2 regions of the Streptomyces sp. NPDC006012 genome follow, and region 1 is predicted to be linked to the other one. Evidence: predicted binding sites of a transcription regulator. Region 1 holds the regulator's gene; the other holds the start of a gene.
The links. The regulator HrcA, encoded in region 1, represses chaperone genes, less so after heat shock. The targets are predictions, from matches to a motif close to TTNGCACTCNGNNNNNCNGAGTGCNAA.
Positions count from the first base shown of each region.

Region 2: a site for HrcA is predicted at 2,847-2,873, ahead of groL (chaperonin GroEL). Genes of this name have one in related genera too.

Region 1 covers NZ_JBIAIE010000001.1:581,776-589,191, reverse strand. The annotation lists gene ACFYPJ_RS02500 (S41 family peptidase) at 1-610, opposite strand, end outside; gene ACFYPJ_RS02495 (hypothetical protein) at 755-1,387, opposite strand; gene ACFYPJ_RS02490 (16S rRNA (uracil(1498)-N(3))-methyltransferase) at 1,484-2,221, opposite strand; gene ACFYPJ_RS02485 (nitronate monooxygenase) at 2,218-3,336, opposite strand; gene dnaJ (molecular chaperone DnaJ) at 3,617-4,753, opposite strand; gene hrcA (heat-inducible transcriptional repressor HrcA) at 4,753-5,769, opposite strand; gene ACFYPJ_RS02470 (MBL fold metallo-hydrolase) at 5,942-6,664, shown strand; gene ACFYPJ_RS02465 (DUF3097 domain-containing protein) at 6,718-7,416, shown strand, end outside.
Region 2 covers NZ_JBIAIE010000008.1:241,449-248,864, forward strand. The annotation lists gene ACFYPJ_RS17810 (hypothetical protein) at 1-238, opposite strand, end outside; gene ACFYPJ_RS17815 (CopG family transcriptional regulator) at 639-905, opposite strand; gene groL (chaperonin GroEL) at 1,061-2,683, opposite strand; gene ACFYPJ_RS17825 (cold-shock protein) at 3,322-3,525, opposite strand; gene ACFYPJ_RS17830 (MoaD/ThiS family protein) at 3,959-4,234, opposite strand; gene thrC (threonine synthase) at 4,463-5,746, opposite strand; SAM riboswitch class I at 5,765-5,929, opposite strand; gene ACFYPJ_RS17840 (glucosyl-3-phosphoglycerate synthase) at 6,088-7,035, shown strand; gene ACFYPJ_RS17845 (trehalose-6-phosphate synthase) at 7,119-7,416, shown strand, end outside.

The DNA of each region.
Region 1 (7,416 bases):
CGTCGGCGAGGGAGGAGTACAGCGCGCCGGTGCCCTCGTGGTCGGAGAGGAAGGCGATCCGGTCCCCCACCCACAGCGGGTACTCGATGTTCCCGTCCAGCTCCTCGTGCAGCCGGACGAACTCCCCGTCGCCGTCCCGGTCGATCCACAGCTTGCCCGCCGTGCCGCCCCGGTAGCGCTTCCACCAGGCGGCCTCGCGGCCCATCGGCGCGGACAGCAGGACGGTGGCCGGTCCGGACGCGACGTCGCCGACGGGTCCGTACGGCAGGGTGTCGGCGGGGCCGCCGTCCAGCGGTACGGCGCGGGCCCAGCTGCGGCGCGTGCTCGGCTGGCCGTGGGCGCTGAGCGCCAGGACCCGCCCGTCGGCCGTCCAGCCCCGCACCTGGGTGCGTGGGCTCCCCCAGTGCGTCAGCCGCCGTGCCGGCCCGCCGGCGACGGGGGCGACATGCACTTCGGGGGCGCCGTCGCGGGTGGAGGTCCAGGCGACGGCGGTGCCGTCGGGCGAGATGCGCGGGTGGGTCACCGGCATGTTGTCGGCGGTGACCCGCCAGGCCCGGCCGCCGTCGAGCGGGGCGAGCCAGACGTCGTCCTCGGCGGTGAAGGCGACCAGCTCGCCCCGCAGATGGGGAAAACGCAGATACGAAGACCCTCGGGGGACGTCGGCCGAACCCGCCGTGCTCGCCACGTCCGTCGATATGGACTCAGTCACCCGGTCACCCTATGCAGCAAGTGCCGCCGATGGACGTGGTTCGGATCACTTGCCCGCGACGGGCCGGCACCTCGGGTCCGTCTCGCACCACACGGTACGGGTGACGGTCACGGTGACGGTGGGCGCCGGCGGCGGCCCGCCCGGGGGGCGATACGTGACGGACGGAGGACGGTAAGTGACGGACGGAGGGCGGTAGGTGACGGGCGGGGTGTACGGCGGGCCGGGGGTGGCGTCGCAGTCGCCCAGGCCGCCGGCGCGGAACCGCTCCTTGCCGTCCACCGCGGCGACGAGGTCGCCGCGCACGCAGGCGCCGCCGACGGCCCGGGTGACCCGGCCGGTGACGGTGATCATCCGGCCGTCCTTCGTCCGGCCCTGGCAGTCGACGGAGACGACGGTGGTCTCGGTGGCGGAGGGCGTCCCCCCGGCGGCCGGTGTGCCGGCCGCTGTGCCGCGGCCCGGCGTGGCGTCACCGCCGGTGCAGGTCAGCCAGCTCACGCCGATGTGTTCCCGTTCGAGCCGGGCCGTCGCGGTCCAGTCGGTGGTGTAGGCGGCCGTCGCGCTGTTCAGGCCGCCGGGCTGACAGGCCACCGTGCCGCCCACGGCCAGCACCGCGAGCCCCGCCACGGCCACGAGCCGCGTACCGCGCAACCCGCATCGAATCCGCCTCAATACCCCCATGCAGGGCAGAGTGCCATCGACTGCGGTGCCGCGGTAGGCCGTTGACAGCCAGTCACCTGTACGTGTGAGACCGCTCCGGGACCGCCCGGGCCGGGGTCAGGACCAGCGGCCGGTGCGGCCCAGCAGCAGGGCCGCGGCGGCGGTCCCGGCGGTCGAGGTGCGCAGCACCGTGCTCCCGAGGACGTACGGCTCGGCGCCCGCCTGGGCGAAGACCGCCAGTTCCTCCGGGGAGACGCCGCCCTCGGGTCCGACGACCAGCACGATGTCGCCGTCGACGGGGAGTTCAGCGGTGGCCAGCCGCTGCCGGCCGCTCTCGTGCAGTACGGCGGCGAAGTCGGCCGCGGCGAGCAGCGCGGCCACCTGCTTGGTCGTCGCCGGCTCCGCGACCTCGGGGAAGCGCACCCGGCGGGACTGCTTGCCGGCCTCCCGGGCGGTGGCCCGCCACTTGGCGAGCGCCTTCAGGCCGCGCTCGCCCTTCCACTGGGTGATGCAGCGGGCGGCCTGCCACGGGACGACGGCGTCGACGCCGACCTCGGTCATGGTCTCCACGGCCACCTCGCCCCGGTCGCCCTTGGGCAGCGCCTGGACGACGGTGATCCGGGGGGCGGCCTCCGGTTCCTCCGAGACCGAGGTCAGGCGGACGATCAGCCGGTCCTTGCCCTCGGTGTCGGTCACCTCGCACACGGCGTACCGTCCGGCGCCGTCGGTGAGGACGACCTCCTCGCCGGGGCGCAGCCGCTTGACGGAGACCGCGTGACGGCCTTCGGGCCCGTCCAGGACGTACCGGTGGCCGTCCGGGCGGAGGCTCTCGACGACGAAGACCGGGGCCGTCATCGCCGGTCGCCTCCGGATGACAACGCTGTCCGGGCGGCGGCGAGTTCGGCCGCCAGGACCTCGACCAGTTCGGCGGCGGGCAGGTCGCGGGCCATCCGGTGCCCCTGTCCGGCCCACAGCGCCATGCCCTGCGCGTCACCGGCCTTGGCGGCGGCCTTGCGCAACGGCGAGGTCAGGTGGTGGACCTCGGGGTAGGCGGCGGGCGCGTACGGGCCGTGCTCGCGCAGGAACCGGTTGACCAGGCCGCGGGCGGGCCGCCCGGTGAAGGCCCGGGTCAGCTCAGTACGGGTGAACAGGGGGCTGGTCAGGGCCTGCTTGTGCAGGGCGGACGCGCCGGACTCGGGGGTGGCGAGGAACGCGGTGCCGAGCTGGGCGGCGTCCGCGCCCGCGGCGAGGACCGCGGCGATCTGTGTGCCGCGCATGATCCCGCCGGCCGCGATGACCGGGATGTCCACGGCGTCGCGGATCTGGGCGACGAGGGAGAGCAGTCCGAGGCCGGAGTGGTCGTTCTCCGGGATGTCGCGGTGGGTGCCCTGGTGGCCGCCGGCCTCCACGCCCTGCGCGATCACCGCGTCGGCGCCCGCCTGCCGCACGGCCTGGGCCTCCTCCGGGGTGGTCACGGTGACCAGGGCGAAGGTGCCGACCCGGTGCAGCGAGTCGATGACGTCGCGGCTCGGGACGCCGAAGTGGAACGACACGGCCGGTACGGGGTCGTCGAGCAGCACGGCGAGCTTGGCCTCGTAGCCGTCGTCCCGGCCGCTGTCCGGGTCGCCGAGGTCGATCTCGTACCAGGCGGCCTCGCCGGCCAGTTGCTGTGCGTAGATCTCCACCGCGGCGGACGCATGCCCGGCGCCCGCCGTCGTGGTGCCGCCGGCGTTCGCGCCGGGGAATTCGGGCTGGGGCATGAAGACGTTCACCCCGAAGGGGCGGCCCGTGAGCGCCCGCATCTGCTTGATCTCCTGGTACATGCCGTCAGCGGTCTTGTACCCGGCGGCAAGGAAGCCCAGCCCGCCGGCCTCGGACACGGCGGCGACGAGCTGCGGGACGGAGATTCCGCCCGCCATGGGGGCCTGCACGATCGGAAGTGGGCAGAGATCGGTCAGCGCGGAGGACATGACGGCATGTTGTCACGTCCTCCGAACAAGTCCGAATCGGGCCTTGGCTTGGCATAGGCCACCGGCAACGGACGGTCATGGCCACCGGCAGCTCGTGTCAGCCGGCGGCCGAAGACGTCCTCCGCCGGGGCGAGTATCCCGGGGTGACGACTCCCGCCCGGGGGCCGCTGCCCACGCTCCCGGCAGGGGAGCCGGGCCGTACGTCTGCGGGGTTCGGGCGGCCCGGGCGGGTCGTTCAGCTCATTCGGCCCGCGCGGCCCGCACCGCCGCCCAGCCCGCGTCAGCGGCCGTTGAACGCGTCCTTCAGCCGCGAGAACAGACCCTGCTGGCCGGGCTGGAACTGGCCCTGCGGCCGCTCCTCGCCGCGCAGCTTGGCCAGCTCGCGCAGCACCCGCTCCTGCTCGGGGTCGAGCTTGGTCGGGGTCAGCACCTCGACGTGCACGATGAGATCGCCCCGGCCGCCGCCGCGCAGATGCGTCACACCCCGGTTGTGCAGCGGGATCGACTGACCGGACTGGGTGCCCGGACGGATGTCGACGTCCTCCAGGCCGTCCAGGGTCTCCAGCGGCACCTTGGTGCCGAGGGCCCCGGCGGTCATGGGGATGGTCACCGTGCAGTGCAGGTCGTCACCGCGCCGCTGGAAGGTGGAGTGCGGCAGCTCGTGGATCTCGACGTACAGATCGCCCGCGGGTCCGCCGCCGGGGCCGACCTCGCCCTCGCCCGCGAGCTGGATGCGGGTGCCGTTGTCGACGCCGGCCGGGATCTTCACGGTCAGGGTCCGGCGCGAGCGCACCCGGCCGTCGCCCGCGCACTCCGGGCACGGGGTCGGCACGACCGTGCCGAAGCCCTGGCACTGCGGGCACGGACGCGAGGTCATGACCTGGCCCAGGAAGGACCGGGTCACCTGCGACACCTCGCCGCGCCCGCGGCACATGTCACACGTCTGGGCGGTGGTGCCCGGCGCCGCGCCCTCGCCGTTGCAGGTCTTGCAGACGACGGCCGTGTCGACCTGGATGTCCTTCGTCGTGCCGAAGGCCGCCTCGTCCAGCTCGACCTCGATCCGGATCATGGCGTCCTGGCCGCGCCGGGTGCGCGAACGCGGCCCGCGCTGCGAGGCCGTGCCGAAGAACGCGTCCATGATGTCGGAGAAGTTGCCGAAGCCACCGGCCCCGAAACCGCCCGCGCCGGCCCCGCCGGACTGCGAGAGCGGGTCCCCGCCGAGGTCGTAGACCTGCTTCTTCTGCGGGTCCGACAACACCTCGTAAGCGGCGTTGATCTCCTTGAACCGCTCCTGCGTCTTCGGATCGGGGTTGACATCCGGGTGCAGCTCGCGTGCGAGCCGTCGGAAGGCTTTCTTGATCTCTTCCTGCGACGCGTCGCGGCGCACGCCGAGAACGGCGTAGTAGTCCGTGGCCACTACGACTCCGCCAGGATCTGTCCGACGTACCGTGCCACTGCGCGTACCGCTCCCATCGTTCCCGGGTAATCCATGCGGGTCGGGCCGACCACGCCGAGCTTGGCGACTGCCTCGCCGCCCGAACCGTAGCCGACCGACACCACGGACGTGGAGTTGAGTCCCTCGTGGGCGATCTCGTGGCCGATGCGCACGGTCATGCCCGGATCCTTCGCCTCGCCCAGCAGCTTGAGGAGCACGACCTGCTCCTCCAGCGCCTCCAGGACGGGCCGGATGGTGAGGGGGAAGTCATGTCCGAAGCGGGTCAGATTGGCGGTGCCGCCGATCATCAGCCGCTCCTCGTTCTCCTCGACGAGTGTCTCCAGGAGGGTGGAGAGCACCGTCGAGACCGTACCGCGGTCCTCGGCCTCGAAGGCGTCCGGCAGGTCCTCGACCAGGTTCGGCACGTCCGTGAAGCGACGGCCCGCGACCCGGCTGTTGAGCCGCGCGCGCAGATCCGCGAGGGACGTCTCGCCGAACGGCGCCGGGCAGTCGATCATCCGCTGCTCGACCCGGCCGGTGTCCGTGATCAGCACGAGCATCACGCGCGCGGGGGCGAGCGCGAGCAGTTCGACGTGCCGCACGGTCGAACGGGTCAGGGACGGGTACTGCACGACCGCGACCTGCCGGGTCAGCTGCGCGAGCAGCCGCACGGTCCGGGCCACCACGTCGTCGAGGTCGACGGCGCCGTCCAGGAAGTTCTGGATGGCACGCCGCTCGGGCCCGGTCATCGGCTTGACGCCCGCGAGCTTGTCCACGAACAGCCGGTAGCCCTTGTCGGTGGGGATCCGCCCGGCGCTGGTGTGCGGCTGGGCAATGAACCCCTCGTCCTCCAGCACCGCCATGTCGTTGCGGACCGTGGCCGGGGAGACACCGAGGTTGTGCCGCTCCGTGAGGGCCTTCGAACCCACCGGCTCCTCGGTCCCGACGTAGTCCTGGACGATGGCGCGCAGCACCTGGAGTCTGCGCTCGCTCAGCATCTCGCGCCCACCTCCAGAATGTCGTCCCCGCGGCCTTTCGGGTGGTTCGCCTGGCACTCTGTACAGGGGAGTGCCAGCGTCCCTGGCCCAGTGTACGGCCGTGGGGTACGCCCCGGGCAAGGCTGGTCACGTCCGTTCGTACCCGGAACCTCCCGGACGCTAGCGTCGCCGTATGAGGGCGACTTGGGAAGAGGCGGGCTGGGAGCGGGTGGCCGCCGGGGTGGGCCGGTGCCGGCTGCCGGGGTGGGACTGCACCGCCGGACTGGTTCTCGGGGCGGGCACGGCGCTCATGGTGGACGCCGGATCCAGCCTGCCGGAAGGCGCGCGGCTGCGGGCGCGGGCCGGGGAACTCGCCGGCCACCGTGTGACGCATCTCGCGCTCACCCACCCCCACTTCGATCATGTCTTCGGCGCCGCGGCGTTCCCGGACGCGGAGGTGTACGCGGCCGCCGGTGTGGACGCGGTGTTCACCCGCGAGCGGGACGAACTACGCCGGGACGCGGTCGACAACGGCCTGGACGCGGGGCTCGCCGCCGTGGCGGCGGCCGCCCTGGCCCGCCCCCGCCACCTGGTCCGGGACGAGTGGCCGCTGGACCTGGGCGGCGGCCGACGGGCGGTGCTGGCGGTCGTGGGCCCCGGTCACACGGCCCATGACCTGGCGGTACTGGTCCCGGGCGATCCGACGGTGGTCTTCTGCGGCGATCTGGTGGAGGAGTCCGGCGAGCCGCAGGCGGGCCCGGACGCCGTGCCGGAGCGCTGGCCGGCGGCCCTGGACCGGCTGCTCGCCCTGGGCGGCCCGGACGCACGGTACGTGCCCGGCCACGGAGCGGTGGTGGACGCGGAGTTCGTGCGCGGGCAGCGGGACGCGCTGGCCGCGCGGTTCGGCGTGGCCTGAACGTCCCGGCGTGTCGTGACCGTCCCCCGGCGGCTTCTCCTATCGTCATCCGAATGCGCCAATACCCGACTGACCTGACCCCCTCCTGGAAGAAGCCCAGACCCGTCCCCGAGGTCCCGGCCGAGGCCGGGCTCGTGGTGGAGGAGCCCGGTACCGGCTTCTGCGGCGCGGTGATCCGCTGCGAGGCGGGCACGGTGACCCTGGAGGACCGCTTCGGCAAGCACCGTGTCTTCCCGCTCCAGCCGAGCGGTTTCCTGCTGGAGGGCCGGGCGGTGACGCTGGTGCGTCCGCCGGAGGCTCCGGTACGGCCCGTCCGTACGGCGTCCGGCTCGGTCGCCGTCCCCGGTGCCCGCGCGCGTGTGGCCCGCGCCGGGCGGATCTACGTCGAGGGCCGGCACGACGCGGAACTGGTCGAGCGGGTGTGGGGTGACGACCTGCGCATCGAGGGCGTGGTCGTGGAGTACCTGGAGGGCGTGGACGACCTGCCGTCCATCGTGGCCTCGTTCGCGCCTGGACCGGACGCGCGGCTCGGTGTCCTGGTGGACCACCTGGTCCCCGGCACGAAGGAGTGGCGGATCGCGCAGGCGGTGACGAGCGAGCACGCGCTCGTGGTCGGCCACCCCTACATCGACATCTGGGAGGCGGTGAAGCCGTCCGCCCTGGGCATCGCCGGGTGGCCGAAAGTACCGCACGGACAGGACTGGAAGACGGGGGTGTGCCGGGCGCTGGGGTGGCCGGAGAACACCGGGGCG
Region 2 (7,416 bases), on a different contig from region 1:
AGAGAGGTTTGGGTCCTGCCGGATCCCTGTCCCGGCTGGAACTGACATACACCGTGTCTCTGTGGTTGTTCTGGTAGTACTGGATACTGGAGGGAACTTTATCGCTTTTATTCTCGAACCCGTCCCTGAAGACAATTCCGAGGCCGCGCTCCCTCGTGTGAGTCTCGAAGCGGTACAGCGGATCGCGGTCCAGCCTGTGAGCGATCTGATAGTCGGCAGCCGGTCCGCTGTTGGCCACCGTGAGATATATCGGAGCGACGCCATATCTGGATTCCCCGGAACCCACCGTATCCACCGGGTTCGACCCGACCATCCTCCCGGGAAAGGCGTCCCATGCCCTCCGGAAGTCCTCCGGGGTACTCTCGAAGCCCTCATAGGAACCCCCGGAATCGCTGTCTGCCGCCGAGCCGAAAGATCTGGCCGGGGAGTAATCGTCCCGCGCCCGCTCCACCATCCGAGAGTCACTCCTCCTGTGTTCGGGCAGGTGACAGCGCAGAAGTCACCACTGAGTCCGACCGGCCCTACGTCCAGCTTCCACTTGCTTCCAGTTTCTTCCACCTTCTGAAACGGCTGAAAATCACGACCGGTTCACCAGCCCCAAGCCCTGGCTAGGGCGTCTCAAGCGGCGACGACAATGATCACGAGGGGGTTCCAGGTTCGGTTTCGGCCTCGCGCCGTACCGCGTCGGCGACCGTGTCACGGACCTCGCCCTTGCACGGGGTCCGCCCCGGACCCTCGAAGGTGCGCGAGAACAGGGGCTCGTCCCAGACCCTGTTCGTCATGGCCGCGAGGTGGATGCCCTGGCGGATGATCTCGGCCGCGCTGATCCCCCGCCGTTTGGCGGCCTCGTTGATGATGGCCAGATCCTCGGAGTCGGCGTGGACGTTGGTGCGCTTCATGGACATGCACCAACGTTAGCCATGTACCGGATTGACCCAGGTCGTGGCGGTCGCATGGCCGCTTGCTGCCGGGCGGGCCGCCGGAAACGCCCGAGGGCGGCACCCCTGTCGTCGACAGGAGTGCCGCCCTCGGAACGGAAAGGACAGGCTGATCCGGAGGATCAGAAGTCCATGTCACCGCCCGGCATGCCGCCCGGAGCGGCCGCGGCGGCCTTCTCCGGCTTGTCGGCGATGACGGCCTCGGTGGTGAGGAACAGCGCGGCGATGGAGGCGGCGTTCTGCAGAGCGGAACGCGTGACCTTCGCCGGGTCGATGATGCCCTCGGCGACCAGGTCGACGTACTCACCGGTCGCGGCGTTCAGGCCGTGACCCGGGGTGAGGTTGCGGACCTTCTCCACCACGACGCCGCCCTCAAGGCCGGCGTTGACGGCGATCTGCTTGAGCGGGGCCTCCAGGGCGAGCTTGACGGCCTGCGCGCCGGTCGCCTCGTCGCCGTCCAGCTCCAGCTTCTCGAAGACGTTGGTGGTCTGCAGCAGGGCCACGCCACCACCGGCGACGATGCCCTCCTCGACGGCCGCCTTGGCGTTGCGCACGGCGTCCTCGATGCGGTGCTTGCGCTCCTTCAGCTCCACCTCGGTGGCGGCACCGGCCTTGATGACGGCCACGCCGCCCGCGAGCTTGGCCAGGCGCTCCTGGAGCTTCTCGCGGTCGTAGTCGGAGTCGCTGTTCTCGATCTCGGCGCGGATCTGGTTGACCCGGCCGTTGACCTGCTCGGAGGAGCCGGCACCGTCGACGATGGTGGTCTCGTCCTTGGTGATGACGACCTTGCGGGCGCGGCCCAGGAGGTCCAGGGTCGCGTTCTCCAGCTTGAGGCCGACCTCCTCGGAGATGACCTCGCCGCCCGTGAGGATGGCGATGTCGCCGAGCATGGCCTTGCGGCGGTCGCCGAAGCCCGGGGCCTTGACGGCGACGGACTTGAAGGTGCCGCGGATCTTGTTGACGACCAGGGTCGACAGGGCCTCGCCCTCGACGTCCTCGGCGATGATCAGCAGCGGCTTGCCCGACTGCATGACCTTCTCCAGGAGCGGGAGCAGGTCCTTGACGGAGCTGATCTTGGAGTTGGCGATCAGGATGTACGGGTCGTCCAGGGACGCCTCCATACGCTCCATGTCGGTCGCGAAGTACGCGGAGATGTAGCCCTTGTCGAAGCGCATGCCCTCGGTGAGCTCAAGCTCAAGACCGAAGGTCTGCGACTCCTCGACGGTGATGACGCCTTCCTTGCCGACCTTGTCCATGGCCTCGGCGATCAGCTCGCCGATCTGGGTGTCGGCGGCGGAGATGGAGGCCGTGGAGGCGATCTGCTCCTTGGTCTCGACGTCCTTCGCCTGCTCCAGCAGGGCGGCGGAGACGGCCTCGACGGCCTTCTCGATACCGCGCTTCAGGGCCATCGGGTTGGCGCCGGCGGCGACGTTGCGCAGGCCTTCCTTGACCAGGGCCTGGGCGAGGACGGTCGCGGTGGTCGTACCGTCACCGGCGACGTCGTCCGTCTTCTTGGCGACTTCCTTGACCAGCTCAGCGCCGATCTTCTCGTACGGGTCCTCCAGCTCGATCTCCTTGGCGATGGAGACACCATCGTTGGTGATCGTGGGGGCGCCCCACTTCTTCTCAAGGACGACGTTGCGGCCCTTGGGGCCGAGGGTGACCTTGACGGCGTCGGCGAGCTGGTTCATACCGCGCTCAAGGCCGCGCCGCGCCTCCTCGTCGAACGCGATGATCTTGGCCATGTGAAGTGGTCCCTCCAGGACTGGGGGTGATTCCAACGGACCGCGCCCGCGCCCGCGACGGACGGCTCGCCAGCCTCGTGGTTCCTTGCCCCACTTGGCCTGCGGGCCTCACCGACCCGGTCCTTCGTTGTCACTCTCACCTTCAGAGTGCTAACGCCAATGATTAGCACTCGGGTGGGTCGAGTGCAAGACGCGCCCGCGACTCGGGCACCAAGGGGTGGTGGTCGGGTGACAGATGGAGGTGGGCACGCCCGCGTGGCGGGGACCAAGGCGTGGTGGTCGGGTGACGGGTGGGACGGACGGCTTCCGGATGAAAGCGGACGGCTTCCGGCATGTCGGGGGGACGCTCAGCCGTGCGCGAACACGCGTCGGCGCGCCCGGGCGGCGACGGGAACGGGCGGTAAGGCGGTAAGGCGGTAACCGGAACGACGGCAACCGGAACAACGACGGGAACGGGTGACGGAACGACACGGGGAACGGGTGACGGAACGACACCGGAAACGGGTGACGGAACGACACGACACCGGGAACAGGTGACGGAGCCTGCGCAGGACATAAGGACATAAGCAAACGCAGGACATAAGGACATGGCGAAGGGCCCGCACCCGTAAGGTGCGAGCCCTTCGCGACAAGAAAATTCAGGCGGTGACGCGAACCATGTCGGCCTGCGGGCCCTTCTGACCCTGCGAGATCTCGAACTCGACCCGCTGGCCCTCTTCCAGGGTGCGGTAGCCGTCCATCTGAATGGCGCTGTAATGGACGAAGACGTCCGCACCACCGTCGACCGCGATGAAGCCGTACCCCTTCTCCGCGTTGAACCACTTGACGGTGCCCTGAGCCATGCCTAACTCCCCTATTACTGGCCCTTGCACAGATCCGCACTTCGCGGACCCGGGTCAGACCTCACCCCCCAAGGTTGGGGGCGTGCGCCGGAACGCGTCGACCGCGGCTGAATGTATCTGTCCAACTGCCGTCTGCAACAGGTCAATCGGACGAGAAATCTGGACGTACCCGGTCGGGAATCTCCCGAGAATTCCGCAGAATTCCGGGCAAGTCGGGCTCCATGAAAGGAGTAAAAGCCACAAAAAACGCGCACAGATTGGCGACTTCTTGCGGGGCGCGCGGAATGATTCCGGGGCCCGTGCCCCGGGCGTGGGGCTCGCGTTCCCCAACTCTACCGCGCTCAACCCCACTGAATTGTCCCCTCCGCTTCTCTCACGGAGGGGGCAATCCGATGAACAGCCGGTGATATGCGTTACCGAAAGTAATGAGGGGTCAGCCGCCGGCCACGGCCGGGATGATGGAGACGCCCGCGCCGTCCGGGGTGACGGTCTGCAGGCCCTGCTCGAAGCGGACGTCGTCGTCGTTCACGTACACGTTGACGAAGCGGCGCAGCTGGCCCTGGTCGTCCAGGACCCGGGCGGCGATGCCCGTGTGGTTCTTCTCCAGGTCGGCGATCACTTCGCCGAGGTTGGCGCCGTCGGCGCTCACCTCGGCCTGACCGCCGGTGTAGGTACGCAGGATGGTGGGGATTCGAACGGTGACGCTCATGCGGTGTGACCTCCGGTCGGGTGCACAGGTGGTACGGCGAGGAAGGGAAGAGGGAGGGTGAGGCGGAAGGGGCGTGACGGGCTCCGGACGGTGCCTGGGGCGCGGCCTCGGCCAGGATCGGCCGACGACGCGCCGCCAGTCACACGCAGCCGGCCAGTCGTACGGAGGCGTCCGGTCGTACGGAGGCGTCCGGCCCTGCGGAGCCGTCCGGCCGTACGGAGCCGCCGGTCATCCGAGGCCGGCCTCTCGGAAGGAGTCCAGGTTCGGACGGATGGTGGCGGTCAGGCCGGTGTCGGCCACCGCGTCGAGGGTCTTGAGGCCGTCGCCGGTGTTGAGGACGACCGTGGTGAGCGCGGGGTCGAGGACGCCGTTCTCGATCAGCTTCTTCGCCACGCCCACGGTCACCCCGCCGGCCGTCTCCGCGAAGATGCCCTCGGTCTGCGCCAGCAGCCTGATCGCGTCGACGATCTGCTCGTCCGTGACGTCCTCCACGGTGCCGCCGGTGCGGCGGGCGATGTCGAGGACGTAGGGGCCGTCGGCCGGGTTGCCGATCGCCAGCGACTTGGCGATGGTGTTCGGCTTCTGCGGCCTGACCACCTCGTGCCCGGCCTTGAACGCGGCCGACACCGGCGAGCAGCCCTCGGCCTGCGCGCCGAAGATCTTGTACGGCCGGTCCTCGACGAGGCCCAGCGCGATCAGCTCCTTCAGCCCCTTGTCGATCTTGGTGAGCTGGGAGCCGGAGGCGATCGGGACGACGATCTGGTCGGGCAGCCGCCAGCCGAGCTGCTCGCAGATCTCGTAGGCCAGGGTCTTGGAGCCCTCCGCGTAGTACGGCCGCAGGTTGACGTTGACGAAGCCCCAGCCCTCGCCGGCCGGGTCGCCGATCAGCTCGGAGCAGAAACGGTTCACGTCGTCGTAGGTGCCCTCGATGCCGACGAGGTCACCGCCGTAGACCGCGGCCATGACGACCTTGCCCTGCTCCAGGTCGTGCGGGATGAACACGCAGGAGCGCAGGCCCGCGCGGGCGGCGGCGGCGCCGACGGCTCCGGCCAGGTTGCCGGTCGAGGAGCAGGAGAGGGTCGTGAAGCCGAAGGCGCGCGCCGCCTCCAGCGCCTGGGCGACCACCCGGTCCTTGAAGGAGTGCGTCGGGTTGCCGGAGTCGTCCTTGACGTACAGACCGCCGGTGACGCCCAGTTCGCGGGCCAGGTTGTCGGCCTGGACCAGCTTGGTCCAGCCGGGGTTCAGGTTGGGCTTTTCGGCCACGTCCGCGGGGACGGGCAGCAGCGGCGCGTAGCGCCAGATGTTCGCGGGTCCCGCTTCGATCGTGCGGCGCAGTTCCTCGGTGTCGTACGCCGAGTAGTCGTACGCGATCTCCAGCGGGCCGAAACACTCCTCGCAGGCGAACACCGGGCCGAGGGGCACCCGGTGACCGCATTCGCGGCAGCTCAGGGCAGCGGCGGGACCGAGATCGACAGACGGATTCGCGGTGCTTGCAACGGTCTGCACAGCCATGTGAGGCGAGGCCCTTTCTCCTCATCTTCCCCACGACGCATCTCGCCGTGAGACGGAATTGGCACCTTCCCAAGCCGGGAGCCTCGCGAAGACGATCGGATTGCGCTGCGATCAGTACGAGTACCGACTGGAGGGTTGCCGGGGCTTCATCGGGCCGTATCCCTCTGCCCCTCTGGATGAGCTGTATGCGGTTGTGTACACCGATGACCCCCGACATGCGATGGTCATCCGCGTTGTTCAAGACTGTAACCGAAGGCCAGGACAGTTGAGATAGTCGTCCGAACCGCGAGACGTATCACACACGCACCGGGTGTGATCACGACAGTGAGGAGCCGCCGACCGTGCTGGAAGAAGTGGAACGCTGGCTGGCCACCCGCTCCTGGTCCGTGACCGACCGCCCACTGCACAAAATACTCGCCGCGAAACAGCGCACGGGCCAGTCGGTGTCCGTGGTGCTCCCCGCGCTCGACGAGGAGGAGACGGTCGGCGCCATCGTCGCCGCCGTCCGGCGCGACCTCATGCTGCGGGACGTCCCGCTGGTCGACGAGATCGTCGTCGTCGACTCGGGGTCCACCGACCGCACCTCCGAGGTGGCCGCCGCGGCGGGCGCCCGGGTGGTCCACCGCGACGACATCCTGCCCCGGCTGCGCGCCGTCCCCGGAAAGGGCGAGGTGCTGTGGCGCTCGCTGCTGGTCACCGGCGGGGACATCGTCTGCTTCGTCGACGCCGACCTGCGGGACTTCTCCTCCGACTTCGTCACCGGGATCGTCGGCCCGCTGCTCACCGAGCCGGACGTCGACCTGGTCAAGGCCATGTACGACCGCCCGCTGGCCGGCGCGGCCGGACAGGGCGGCCGGGTCACCGAGCTGATGGCCCGCCCGCTGCTCAACATGCACTGGCCGCAGCTGGCCGGTTTCGTGCAGCCGCTCGGCGGTGAGTACGCGGCCCGCCGCTCGCTGCTGGAGCAGCTGCCGTTCCCGGTCGGGTACGGCGTCGAGCTGGGCATGCTGGTCGACGCCCTGCATTTGGTGGGCCTGGACGCGCTCGCCCAGGTCGACGTGGGCGTGCGCAAGCACCGGCACCAGGACGGGCAGGCGCTCGGCCGGATGGCCGCGGCGATCTACCGGACCGCGCAGCTGCGGCTGGCCCGCGGACACCTCGTACGGCCCCGCCTCACCCAGTTCGAGCGGGGCGAGGACGGTTTCGAGCCGCGCACCCACTCGGTGGACACCGAGGAACGGCCGCCGATGGTGGAGATCGCCGAGTACGCACGACGCCAGGTCGCGTGAGCGGGAAAAACTGACCGTATACGGTCGCTGACTGACCGCAACCGTACGTTTGAGCGTTTCCGGGCCGGGCTAGGTTGAGGCTTATGGCTTCCACACAGGGTGCTGCCCAAGTGCTGGTCGCGTCCAACCGCGGCCCGGTCTCGTACGACGTCCGGGAGGACGGCACGCTGACCGCCAGGCGGGGCGGCGGCGGGCTGGTCTCCGGGCTCTCGGCGATCGGACCCGAGGCGGGCGCGCTGTGGGTGTGCTCGGCGCTGTCCGACGGCGACCGGGAGGCGGTGCGGCGCGGGGTGGGCGAGGACGGCGTGCGGATGCTCGCCGTCCCGGCCGACGTGCACGCGGACGCGTACAACGGCATCGCGAACTCGGTCCTCTGGTTCG